DNA from 2 places in the Pseudomonas sp. Eqa60 genome. Region 1 is predicted to be linked to the other one. Evidence: riboswitches for the same ligand, from Rfam matches in the RefSeq annotation. Region 1 holds a riboswitch; the other holds the start of a gene.

Region 1 (5,688 bases):
CCGAACAGGCTGTTGAGGCTGGCATCCAGGCTGCCGAAGCGGCCCTGGTAGAGGTTGCTGCCAATGCTCAGTTCCAGTGCGCTGTAGGCCGAGCCGGTGTCGCGGTTGTCGTTCTTCTTCACCGCGTGGGTCAGGGTGGCGCCCAGTTCGAACGGCCCCAGGTCATAGCCCAGGTGCGCGCCGAACTGTGCCCGGGTCTTTATTTCGCCCATGCCCTTGAGGCGCTTGGAGCCCTGGCCCAGGTGGTTCTTGTCGCGCCGTGATTCGCTCGGGCCGACCCAGGTACTGAACGACAGGTCGCCCCATTCGTTGCCCCAGCCCAGGCCCTGGTCGGTATTGAGGAACACGCCCCAGGGGCTGATGATCTCGCCGCCGAGAATCGGCGCCAGGGCGCGTTCGTCACTGCCGCTGTAGCGCGGCACGCTGGCCACCCCGGCGTGCACGCCGTACTTCCAGTCTTCGGCGTGCAGCGTGCCGCAGACCGTGCTCAGGCCCAGGGTGCCGGCCCACAAGGCGGCGGTGGTGGAGTGTTTCAGGGTTTTCATGAAGGGTCAGAACCTCAGGTGGTTGGCGTTATAGGTGCGTTTGAATGAGTAGCCCAGGACGTTCACGCCGTTGACCTGGCGGCGCACGGTGTCGCCCAGGCCCGGGCCGTTGCCGGCGATCACCGCGTGGGCATTGTCCACCGGGGCGAGGATGTAGTCGGTAAGGGGACGGCCTTGCTGCAGGCTGCGGATCATCAGGAAGCCGTCCTCCAGGGCGATGTCCATGCCGTTGATGGGCGGTTCGCCGGGGTCGTCGCTCAGAGCCTGGTAGGTGCCGACCGTGGCCAGCCAGTTGTCCGTCAGGGGCACCGGCTCGATCCGTTCTCCCACCGCCAGCAACTGGCCGTGGCTCTTGGCGGTGAACACCCGATGGCCCTGGACCTGCATCACGTCCAGTTGCAGTTGCCCCAGCGGGCCCAGGTCCTGGGGCCAGAGCCCGAGGCGCTTCTTGCGCACCCGCAGCCAGCCCTGTTCGTCCCGCAGCAGTTCGTAGCGCTCGCCGGCCAGCTCGGCGTACAGGCGCTGGTGCTGGTCGCGGATCCGCAGCACACCCCAGCGGGTGGCATAGAAGCCCGCCAGGTGCCGGCGATCCGCCGCTTGCGGAACCCGACGTTGCTGGGCCTGGGGGGCCGTGGCCGGTTGCGGTGGCGGTGGCGGGGCGCCGTGGGCCTGCAGCAGCATGCGCAGTACCTGGGGCACCAGGGGCTGGGCCAGGGCCTCGCCGCTGTCGGAATTGCTCATCACGATCACCGCCAGCTGCTGCTCGGCCAGCACGCTGATCCGGGCATGAAAGCCCTCGCCGAAACCGCTTTGCTGCCAGGTGCGCATATCTGGCCGGACCCATTCCTCGCCGCAGGGCGACAGGAACCAGCCAAGGCCTACCTGGCAGTCGAAATCCAGCGGGTTGCCGGCGTTCTGCGTGCGCACCATTTCGTCGATGGATGCCGCCGAGAGCAGTTGGCGGTCCTGGTACCGGCCCTGGGCGAACAGCATGCGCACATAGCGGCTCAGGTCCCGCGGGCTGCTCCACAGGCCCTGGGCGGAAAGGTCGCGGACCAGGGCATCGCTGCTGACACCGTCTTCATAGCCTCTTGCCCGGTAGGGCTGGGCGCGGCTGTCCCCGACAAAGCTCGACTGGCTCATGCCCAGTGGGCGCAGCAGGCTCTTCTGCAACTGCTGTTCGAAATCCACGCCGCTGCTGCGCTCCACCGCTGCCCGAGCAGGGCATAACCGAGGTTGGAGTAGGCGGTCTGGGTTCCCGGAGCGTTGCTCAGCCACAGCCCGCTGAGCTTTCCCGGCAGTTCGTCGAGGGCGTTGGGGGTGCGTGCGTCGCGCAGGTATTCGCTGGGAATGCCGCCCTGGTGGCTGAGCAGGCGGCGCAGAGTCACGGCCCGGTCGGCGGCGTTCTGGTCCTCGTGGAAGCGCGAGCGGACGTAGAACTCCCTGAGGGTGTCCTGCAGCGGCGCGTCCAGTTGCAGGCGCCCTTGTTCCACCAGTTGCATCACCGCCGTGGCAGTCAGCAATTGCGACAGGGCACCGGCGCGAAACGCGGTGTTTTCGGTCACTTGCAGGCCCCGGGCCTGGTCGGCGAAGCCAAAGCCCCGGGCCCAGATCAGTTGCTGGCCGTCCACCAGGGCTATGGATAGCCCGGGCACCTGATGTTCGGCCATCTGTTGCGGGATGTACTGCTTCAGGTAGCCGATGATGCTGGCGTAATCGCCGGGCGCGATGGGCGGCGGCGCTGGAGGCTGGCCGTTGCAGCCGAGGTTGCTCAAGAGCAGGCCCACCAGCGGCAGGCCGAGAAGTTTGCGGGACATGCAGCACCCGAGGGCCAATTGGATCAGCGGATGCTAGGGAAGGGGGGCGTGGCAGTCTTTGACAGCTTTGTCGGGAAACTGTCAAAGACTGTTAAGCCCCGGTTGCGCTCAGGCCTCCAGCCCCAGGCGCTGGTGCCACTGGGCAATCGATTCCTCGGGGTATTCGGCGAACTGCAGGTCGTGCGCCCCGGCATCGACCTCGACCCAGGGCGCCCTGGAGTCGAGCATCAGGTGGGTGTGTTGCGGCGGCACCGGCAACGGGGTGTCGATGGCCGAGGCAAAAGGGTGGATCAGCTCCGGCCATTGCGGGCTGAACAGCCACAGCCCGGAGCCGCAGCGCCCGCAGAAGTGCCGTTCGGCGCTGCTGCTGTGGGCCCGGGCGGCACCGGCGGGCTTGAGCCGAGCATGGTAGATGACGATGTGCTTGCGCCCACGTACCTTGAGGCTGGCCGCATCGCCCCCCAGGTTGATGGCGTAGCCGCCACCGCCCTGGGTCTTGCGGCAGATCGAGCAGTAGCAGCGCTGGTAGGGATAGGGATGGCGGCTGGACAGGCTGAAGTGCACGGCGCCGCAATGGCAGGAGCCCTGGAGTTGCATGGGGTACCTCCACGAATCAACGGGTGGATGGCACAGGCTAGCCGCTGTGCGAGCAGCTGTCGTGACACGGTGCTGATGAAATTTTCACATGTGGCCGGCTAAGCTGCGCGCCTCTTTGGGGAGTAACCTGCCACCGCGCCCTGCGGTGGCGCCCGTATCAACATTCTCGGCAACCTGCCGTGGTACGGGCACCGTTTCGGTTGGTGAGACCATCGACATACCTGCGCTGAAGTCGGGCGCGTGGGCATGTCGTGGACTCAAGCCCGACCGGAAGACTCAACGTGAACCCAGCCTCGATCATCTTTCTCGCCTTCGCCATGTCCACCGATGCCTTCGCCGCCGCGGTGGGCAAGGGTTCGGCCATGCTCAAGCCGCGCCTGCTGGAAGCTTTGCGCATCGGCCTGATCTTCGGCGTCATTGAAGCCATCACCCCGGTGGTGGGCTGGTTCATCGGCCAGGCCGCGACTCAATGGGTGGCCAACTGGGACCACTGGATCGCCTTCAGCCTGCTGCTGTTGCTGGGCCTGCACATGATCTACAACGGCACCCGCCAGCAGGCTGAGGCCGAGGAAGAAAAACCGCGCCAGCACGGCTTCTGGCTGCTGGCGGTGACCGGCCTGGCCACCAGCATCGATGCCCTGGCGGTGGGGGTGGGGCTGGCGTTCGTCAACGTCAACATCTGGATCGCGGCCAGCGCCATCGGCCTGGCCACCATGACCATGGTCACCCTGGGAGTGATGCTGGGCCGCGCCATTGGCACGGTGATGGGCCAGCGCGCCGAAGTGCTGGGCGGGGTGGTGCTGATCATCGTCGGCTCGGGAATTCTCTACGAGCACCTGTCGGCTGTGGCTTGACTTCAGTATCGGCGGCGGGGCGGTTCTGCGGGCAATGCGGCCGCGCCTCGGGCCGAGGCGCGGAGCGCTCTGGCGTTACAGCGCCAGGCTGTGGATCACCTGGGTGGCGTCATCGGGGTCGATGGCGCTGCGCATGCCCAGCTGTTTTGCCAGGCGGCGCATGCTGTAGTTGGCGGCGGAATCCACCGAGTACATCTGCTGGAAACCGTTGTTGCGGGCTTCGTCGATCAGGTGCTGCATCAATAGCGCGCCGAGGCCCTTGCCTTGCCACTCATCGGCGATGGTCACGGCGAACTCGCAATGCGAGGGCTGCTCGTCTACCTGGGCGTAGCGGCTGATCCCCACTTCCCGCAGTTCGCCGTTGTCGTGGACCAGGGCCACATAAGCCACCCGCTGCGGCGTGCCGACATCCATCAGTTGATTGAGCAGTTGCTCGCCCACTTCCTTGATCTCACCGAGAAAGCGCTGGTGCCGCGTGGCCGGGGAGAGGTTTTCGATAAAGGCCTTTTCCCGCTCCCGGTCCTGGGGCCGCAGCGGGCGGATCAGCACATGGCTGCCATCGTTCAGGGCGTCGATCCAGTATTGGCCTTGCTGCGCCGGGAACGGCGGGTGGGCGAGGGTATCGAGAGCGGTGCTGGGCATGGTCAAGTCTCCGCGGAGCCAAAGGGCGGGCTGCGCACACAGCCCTGATTGGCTTCAGGTTTACTCCGCTGGCGAGGCGGGCACTTGATCGGCATCAATGTCTCTGCTTGCGCTGCCGGCCAGGGCGATCACCGGTCACGAGCCGTTCAAGCCGCCACCGCTGCTGGCGTACAGGCATTTGGCTATTAATGCTAGCGCCTAATGTTCTTTTTCCTGGCGCGTTGCCGTGAGAGCGCTGATCTACGCTCTCGAACAGCCAAGGGAGGAGTCAGGATATGGAGCATCAACAAGACAAGAATCGTTTGCAGCGGCAGGTTTCCTACATTGCTATCAGTGTTGGTCTGGCGCTTCTGGGCGGCGTTTCGAACGCCGCCCCGGTGTCGATAACCGTATCGCCCGAGGTACCCGCCGATATACCCGGGGGGCATCCCAGGCAACGTTGGCACAGGCTGCGGCCTTCGCCTGGCAGGAGTTCATCGCTCTCAACTGGCCGGCCCTGGGCGGGCAGCGCGATGTGCCCGATATCCGCCAGCCTTTCGGCAGCCAGGGCGTGCCTCTGGTGTGGCATACGTACCGAAGCAAGGTTGAGATCTTTCCGGGCAAGGGCAGTGCCAACGTCGGCCCCCCGGGCTACAAGCCTGATGGCGATCCCAGTTATGGTTATGGCACTGCGCCAACCTATGACTACAGTTTTACCGTGCCTGCCTGCTCTGGCCAGATCGCACCCAAACTGCCGGCCTGGATCAACCTCGACGAAAGCACCCAGATCGGCCTCGACCAGATGTATGCCGGTGTTGTTCCGGCTGCTCCCACCGGAGGCAATTCCAACCCCCAGCTGGTGCGCTTCCTGGCCAAGGCCAATCAGGTGCAATACACCTACGTCGCCGCCAACCAGTTCTGGTACGCCAACCCCGCGCTGGCACAAGCCGCGCGGAACTTCTTCAACGCGGTCAAGCAGACACCTCCGACTTTCCCCAGCGCGCCGCGGGTCAACTTTCCCAGCGGCACCATTGAGGTCAAGTCCGCCTGGCGCCAGCTGGGCCCCGGCGAGGACCCCTCGCGATTCCACAGGCAGACGGTGCGCTTCTATGAGCAACCACCGGGCAAGGGCACCTGCTATTTCGAGGCGCAATGGGCGATGGTGGCGTTGCACATCATCCAGAAGACCCCCACGGCCCCGAGTTTTATCTACGCGACCTTCGAACAGGCCGACAACATCCTGCTGCCCAGTGG
Region 2 (5,688 bases), 2.7 Mb from region 1:
GCCGCCCGCTGATCCTCGATGCCGCCGGCCAGCAAGCCTGGCTCGATCCCGAAACCCCCTTGCATGCCCTGCAAGCCTTGCTGGCCAGCCCGCCGGCAGCCCTGCGCGAGCGGGTCCTGGCCAACCTGGTCAATGACCCCAAGCTCAACGGCCCCGAGTGCCTGACCCCCGCCTGAAGCATCAACTGCAGGAGCTGGCTGCAGGAGCTGGCTTGCCAGCGAAGAGGCCCCCTGGTTTGCTGCCCAAGCCAGGATCGCTTTCGCCGGCAAGCCGGCTCCTACAGGTCCGTGATTAGACTTTGAACTGGTTGATCAGGCGTCGTTGCTGTTCGGCGAGCTTGGTCAGCCCGGCGCTGGCCGCACTGGACTCATCGGCACCGCCCGCCACTTCATTGGCCACCTGGCCGATATTGATCACATTGCGGTTGATGTCCTCGGCCACCGCGCTCTGCTCCTCGGCGGCGCTGGCGATCTGGGTGTTCATGTCGTTGATCACCGACACCGCCTGGGTGATGGTTTCCAGGGCCTGGGCCGCCTTGGCCGCGTGTTCCACACTCTGGTCGGTCTTGTGCTGGCTGTCCTCCATCACCCGCACCACTTCCCGGGTGCCCTGTTGCAGTTGCTGGATCATCGACTGGATTTCTTCGGTGGCCTGCTGGGTTTTCTGCGCCAGGTTGCGCACCTCGTCGGCAACCACCGCAAAGCCCCTGCCTTGCTCGCCGGCCCGGGCCGCCTCGATTGCCGCGTTAAGCGCCAGCAGGTTGGTCTGCTCGGCAATCCCGCGAATGGCGATGAGGATGGCGTTGATGTTCTCGCTGTCCTTGGCCAGGGTCTGCACCACGCCCACCGCACGGCCGATTTCCTCGGCCAGGGCGCCGATGGCGCTGGAGGTGTCGCGCACGATCTGCATGCCCTGGCTTGCGGCCTGGTCGGCGTGGCTGGCGGCTTGCGCGGCCTGGGTGGCATTGCGCGCGACGTCCTGGGCGGTGGCGGTCATTTCGTGCACCGCGGTGGCTACCTGATCGATTTCAACCATTTGCTTGTGCACGCCCTGGTTGGTGCGAATGGCGATGTCTGCGGTGTGTTCCGAAGAATCGCTGACGCTCTGAACCGAGGTCACCACTTGGCTGATCATCGCCTGCAGCTTGGCCAAAAAGGTGTTGAAGCCTTTGGCGATGGAGCCCAGCTCGTCAGCGCGATCGCTGGTCAGGCGTCGGGTCAGGTCGCCTTCGCCCTGAGCGATGTCGTCGAGCATTGCCACCATCTGCCGCAGCGGCCGGGCAATGCCGTGGCCCACCAGCCAGATCACCAGCAAGCCGAGGCCGGCAATCACCAGCCCGACCATGGCCATGCCGAAGGTGTCGGCCTTGCGTTGTTCGGCCAGGTCACCTTGCAGTTTGTCGAGGTCGGCCATCACCGCGCTCAGCGGCAGTTGCAGCATCAGGGTCCAGTGCGCATCGGTCTGGCCGATGCCGAAGGGCAGGTACAGGCTGATGGTGCCGTTGGCCTGGTCGACGTCGTAGGTCACTTCGCCGCGCTTGAGGCTGGACAGCTTGGTCAGTGCATCACTGCTGAGCACGTCGCTGACTTTTTCACCGAACTTGCTCGAGTCCTTGGTATAGGCGACCAGGCGACCGTTGCCGCCGATCAGGGCCATGTGCCCGGCGCCGCCGTAGAGCTTCTGGTTGGCTCCCACCAGCATGTCCTGGATGAAGTTCACTGACAGGTCGGCACCCACGATGCCCTGGAACTTGCCTTTGAGCAGGATCGGCTGAATAAAGGAGGCCAGCATCACCACCTTGTCGCCGACCTTGTAGGGAGCGGGGTCGATGGCGCAAGGCTTTAGGCTGTCCTGGGAGCAGAGGTAGTACTCGCTGGCGCGCACGCCGGTGGAAAGCAGGGTCCGATCATTGACGTCGGCCAGTTTGTCCAGGCCCAGGCTGCCGTCCTCATTGCGGAACCACCAGGGCAGGAAGCGGCCGTTTGCTGCATCGATACCCACCACCGAAGTGCCTACGTAGGCAGCGTCGTCATGGTCGATGGCGCCGGGTTCCCAGCCAATGTACGCACCGAGGATCTTCGGGTTCTGGGTGACGTTTTCCTTGATCAGGGCAATCAGCTGTTCACGGCTCAGGCTCAGCCCGGCATGGCTTTGCGAGTCCTGGGTGCCCATCAGCGCATTGACCCGCACCAGGCCGCCGGCGATCAGCAGGGGCGCTTCCAGTTCGCGCTGGATCTGGCTGACCTGGGTCTGCGCCAGGCCGCTCAGGCGTTGTTCGATGACCTGTTCGAACTGGGCCTGGGTACGGTCTTGCACCATCTGCTGGGTCCTGGCCCCGGAGAACAGGGCGTACAGCACCAGGGCTGCAACCACGCTGAGAACGATGGCGCCGGCCAGGGCGGCGACGGAAAACTGGATCGACTTGAACTTCATAGAGGCTCCGGGCGCAGGAATTTAGGTCTGCCGAGCTGTATCGGCCGCTGCAGCGCTGGCCATTAGCCTTACACGGAAAAATGACTGTTTCAGGGAGCTTGATGTCGTTCTTGGCAAGCTGTGGGGGTAACCCGGGCGGGATTTGCGGGAGGAATGAATTTTCTCCTGCAAGGCAGATATGTATCTGAAATGCGACCGATTGCTGTTTTTACATCTGGCGCGGATACATTTCCGCCCTTAGGATACGCGCCACGTTTTCAGGGAGGTTTCATGATGAAGAAGTCATTGGTCGTATGTGCATTGAGTGCCGCAGTACTGCTCAGCGGTTGTGAAACGGTCAATACCACCAGCGGTGGCGTGGTCGGTGTGGATCGCAAGCAATCCATGTTCAGCATGGTTTCCAGCGCTGAAGTGAACCAGTCCTATGCCCAGTCCTATCAGCAGACTCTGGGTGAAGCCAGCAGCCAGGGCGTACTGGACAAGACCAGCGCCAACGCCAAGCGCCTGCAGGTCATTGCCAACCGCCTGATTGCCCAGGCGCCGACTTTCCGCCCCGACTGCGCGCAGTGGAAATGGGAAGTCAACCTGATCAAGAGCGACGAGCTCAACGCCAACTGCGGTCCTGGCGGCAAGATCATTTTCTACTCCGGGCTGATCGAGAAGCTCAAACTCACCGACGATGAAATCGCCGCGGTCATGGGCCATGAAATTGCCCACGCCCTGCGCGAGCACGGTCGCGAAGCCATGTCCAAGCAGTACGCGGTCGGTGCCGGCAAGCAGATCGCCACCTTGTTCGGCGTTCCGCAGGAAACCGTAGCCCTGGGCGACAACGGGGTGAACCTGCTGATGACCCTGCCCAACAGCCGCGAGAATGAAAACGAAGCGGACCTGATCGGCCTGGAACTGGCCGCCCGTGCCGGTTACAACCCGAATGCGGCCATCAGCCTGTGGAACAAGATGGGCCAGGCTGCCGGTGGCTCCGCGCCGCCCGAGTTCATGAGCACTCACCCGGCTTCCACCAGCCGTATCGCTTCCTTGCAGGCGGCGATTCCCAAGGTGATGCCGCTGTATCAGGCCGCCAAGAAGTCCTGATCCCTTCGCGTCATTGTCGATGATGCCATCGCCGGCAAGCCGGCTCCTACGGGTTGCGTAGGGGCCAGCTTGCCGGCGATTTCGTTTATACCCAGCCGCTGATCTGCATGGCCTTGTACACCGCCACCACGGCGAGGATGAAGAAGGCCGACGCCGCCAGGCGACGGATCAGGGTCAGGGGCAGCTTGTCTGCGGCGAAGTTGCCTGCCAGGACCACCGGTACGTTGGCAATCAGCATGCCCAGGGTGGTACCAATGATCACCAGCCACAGATCCGGGTACTGCGCCGCCAGCATGACGGTGGCGACCTGGGTCTTGTCACCGATTTCTGCCAGGAAGAAGGCGATCAGGGTGGTCAGGAATGGGCCGAACTTGCGTGCGGTATTGGCTTCGTCGTCGTCCATCTTGTCCGGAACCAGGGTCCACAGCGCGGTGGCGGTGAAGCTGGCGGCGAGGATCCAGTGCAGGGTCGAGTCCGAGAAGAAGCTGCCGAACCAGGCGCCTACCGCACCGGCCGCCGCGTGGTTGGCCAGGGTCGCGGCAACGATGCCGGCGATGATCGGCCAGGGTTTGCGAAAACGTGCGGCGAGAATCAGGGCAAGCAGTTGCGTCTTGTCGCCGATTTCGGCCAAGGCAACGATTGCGGTGGGAACGAGTAGGGAGTCCAGCATCATCAGGGTTTTCCTAAGGGGCGGGTCGACACGGCTATGACACGTACAGCCTTCCCGCCCCGGGTAAGGTGTGCGTGTCATAGGTCTTGTCAAACCCTGCGGTCCGTCTGTGCGGACTCTTGGGTCGCATGCGCCATGGTCTGTTGACCAAGTATGTTGACGCATGCCGGACGAGCGTGGCGCTCGTGGGAGACTACTCCCCTAGGACGGAGCGGATTCTGCCTAGGCAAAACCCTTTCGGCAAGCCTTGTTTGCGAAAAAGGATTTCAGCCGCGCTTGGCCCGATAAATGCGAAAGCCCTGGCCTTCGGCCTTGATCGCACAGGGCCCCAGGTGCTCTTCGATCAGCGGCTGGTAGCGCAGGAAGCTGTTGGCAACTACTCGCAGTTCTCCACCTTTTTGCAGATGTTTGGCTGCTTTTCGCAGCAGGTTTTCCGTTGCCTGGTAGTCGGTATGGACCCCGGTGTGGAAGGGCGGATTGGTCAGGATGCCGTTCAGCCCCATGGGCGCGGCGTCGATTCCGTCACCGGTCAGCACCTCGGCTTCCAGGCCGTTGGCCGCCAGGGTCAGGCGGCTGCTGGCGGCGGCGAAGGCGTCCACATCCAGCAGGGTCACGCGGCTGTCCGGGTAGCGGCGTTTCACGGTGGCCCCGAGCACTCCGGCACCGCAGCCGAAGTCCAGCAGGTGGCCGGCGGGCAGGTGGTCCAGGTGCTCCAGCAGCAGCGCGGTGCCGCGATCCAGCCGGCCATGGCTGAACACCCCCGGCAGGCTGATGACTTTCAGCGGGCCTTCGGCCAGCGGCAGTTCGTACTCATGGGCCAGGCTCTGCAGGGTGAGCGGTTCGGGAGCATTGGCCACCGTGACCTGCCACAGCTGGCAGTGCCGGGCGCTATCGAGCTTGCGCGGTTTGCCGAAGGGGTTGAGTTGCTTGGCCGCACTCTCCACGCCGCTGCGCTTCTCGCCCACCAGGTACAGTTCGCGCCCGGCCAGGCGCGAGGCCAGGGCGTTGAGCAGGTAGTCGGTGAGGTCCTTGGATTTGGGCAGGAACAGCACGGCGCTGTCGAAGGATTGGGCCGGTGCGTCTACGCCAAAGTGACTGCGGCCGGGAAAGCGCGCCTCCAGGGCTGCCTGGTCGCCGGCGTGCCAGCTCCAGCCCCGGGCATTGGGCAGGCGGCCCAGCAGATCGTCGGCGGCCAGGCCGGCCAGCAGCAGTGAGCCTTGAAACAATTCAGCCTGACGCAACAGTACTTCACTGCGTGTGTCCATGATCCGCCCCCGAAAAAAGTGGCGAAGTTTATCAACTCACGACCCGCAGCGGGGCGCCGCTGAAGAAGGCGTGGGCGTTTTCCGTCAATTGACCGACGATTCGCTGGCGGGCCTCGCGGCTGCCCCAGGCGTTGTGTGGAGTGACGATCAGGCGCGAAATGTCGCCGGCCAGCAGGGGGTTGCCAGCCACCGGGGGTTCGACGCTGAGCACATCGGTGGCTGCACCAC

What was found. Region 1 has a riboswitch for manganese ahead of mntP (manganese efflux pump MntP). Riboswitches for the same ligand answer to the same signal wherever they lie in the genome.
Region 2: it holds a riboswitch for manganese, as region 1 does, so the genes downstream of both, KI242_RS26095 (TMEM165/GDT1 family protein) here and mntP (manganese efflux pump MntP) in region 1, are expected to answer to the same signal.

Annotation. Positions count from the first base shown of each region.
Region 1 is NZ_AP024342.1:3,042,006-3,047,693, forward strand. Features, by position in the region: gene KI242_RS14075 (MipA/OmpV family protein) at 1-545, opposite strand, end outside; partial or broken gene KI242_RS14080 (serine hydrolase domain-containing protein) at 552-2,362, opposite strand; gene KI242_RS14085 (GFA family protein) at 2,471-2,959, opposite strand; yybP-ykoY riboswitch at 3,070-3,235, shown strand; gene mntP (manganese efflux pump MntP) at 3,241-3,813, shown strand; gene KI242_RS14095 (GNAT family N-acetyltransferase) at 3,889-4,455, opposite strand; gene KI242_RS14100 (hypothetical protein) at 4,682-5,688, shown strand, end outside.
Region 2 is NZ_AP024342.1:5,778,313-5,784,000, reverse strand. Features, by position in the region: gene KI242_RS26110 (SOS response-associated peptidase) at 1-176, shown strand, start outside; gene KI242_RS26105 (methyl-accepting chemotaxis protein) at 292-2,433, opposite strand; gene KI242_RS26100 (M48 family metallopeptidase) at 2,707-3,525, shown strand; gene KI242_RS26095 (TMEM165/GDT1 family protein) at 3,611-4,195, opposite strand; yybP-ykoY riboswitch at 4,288-4,409, opposite strand; gene KI242_RS26090 (class I SAM-dependent methyltransferase) at 4,462-5,460, opposite strand; gene KI242_RS26085 (2-hydroxyacid dehydrogenase) at 5,492-5,688, opposite strand, start outside.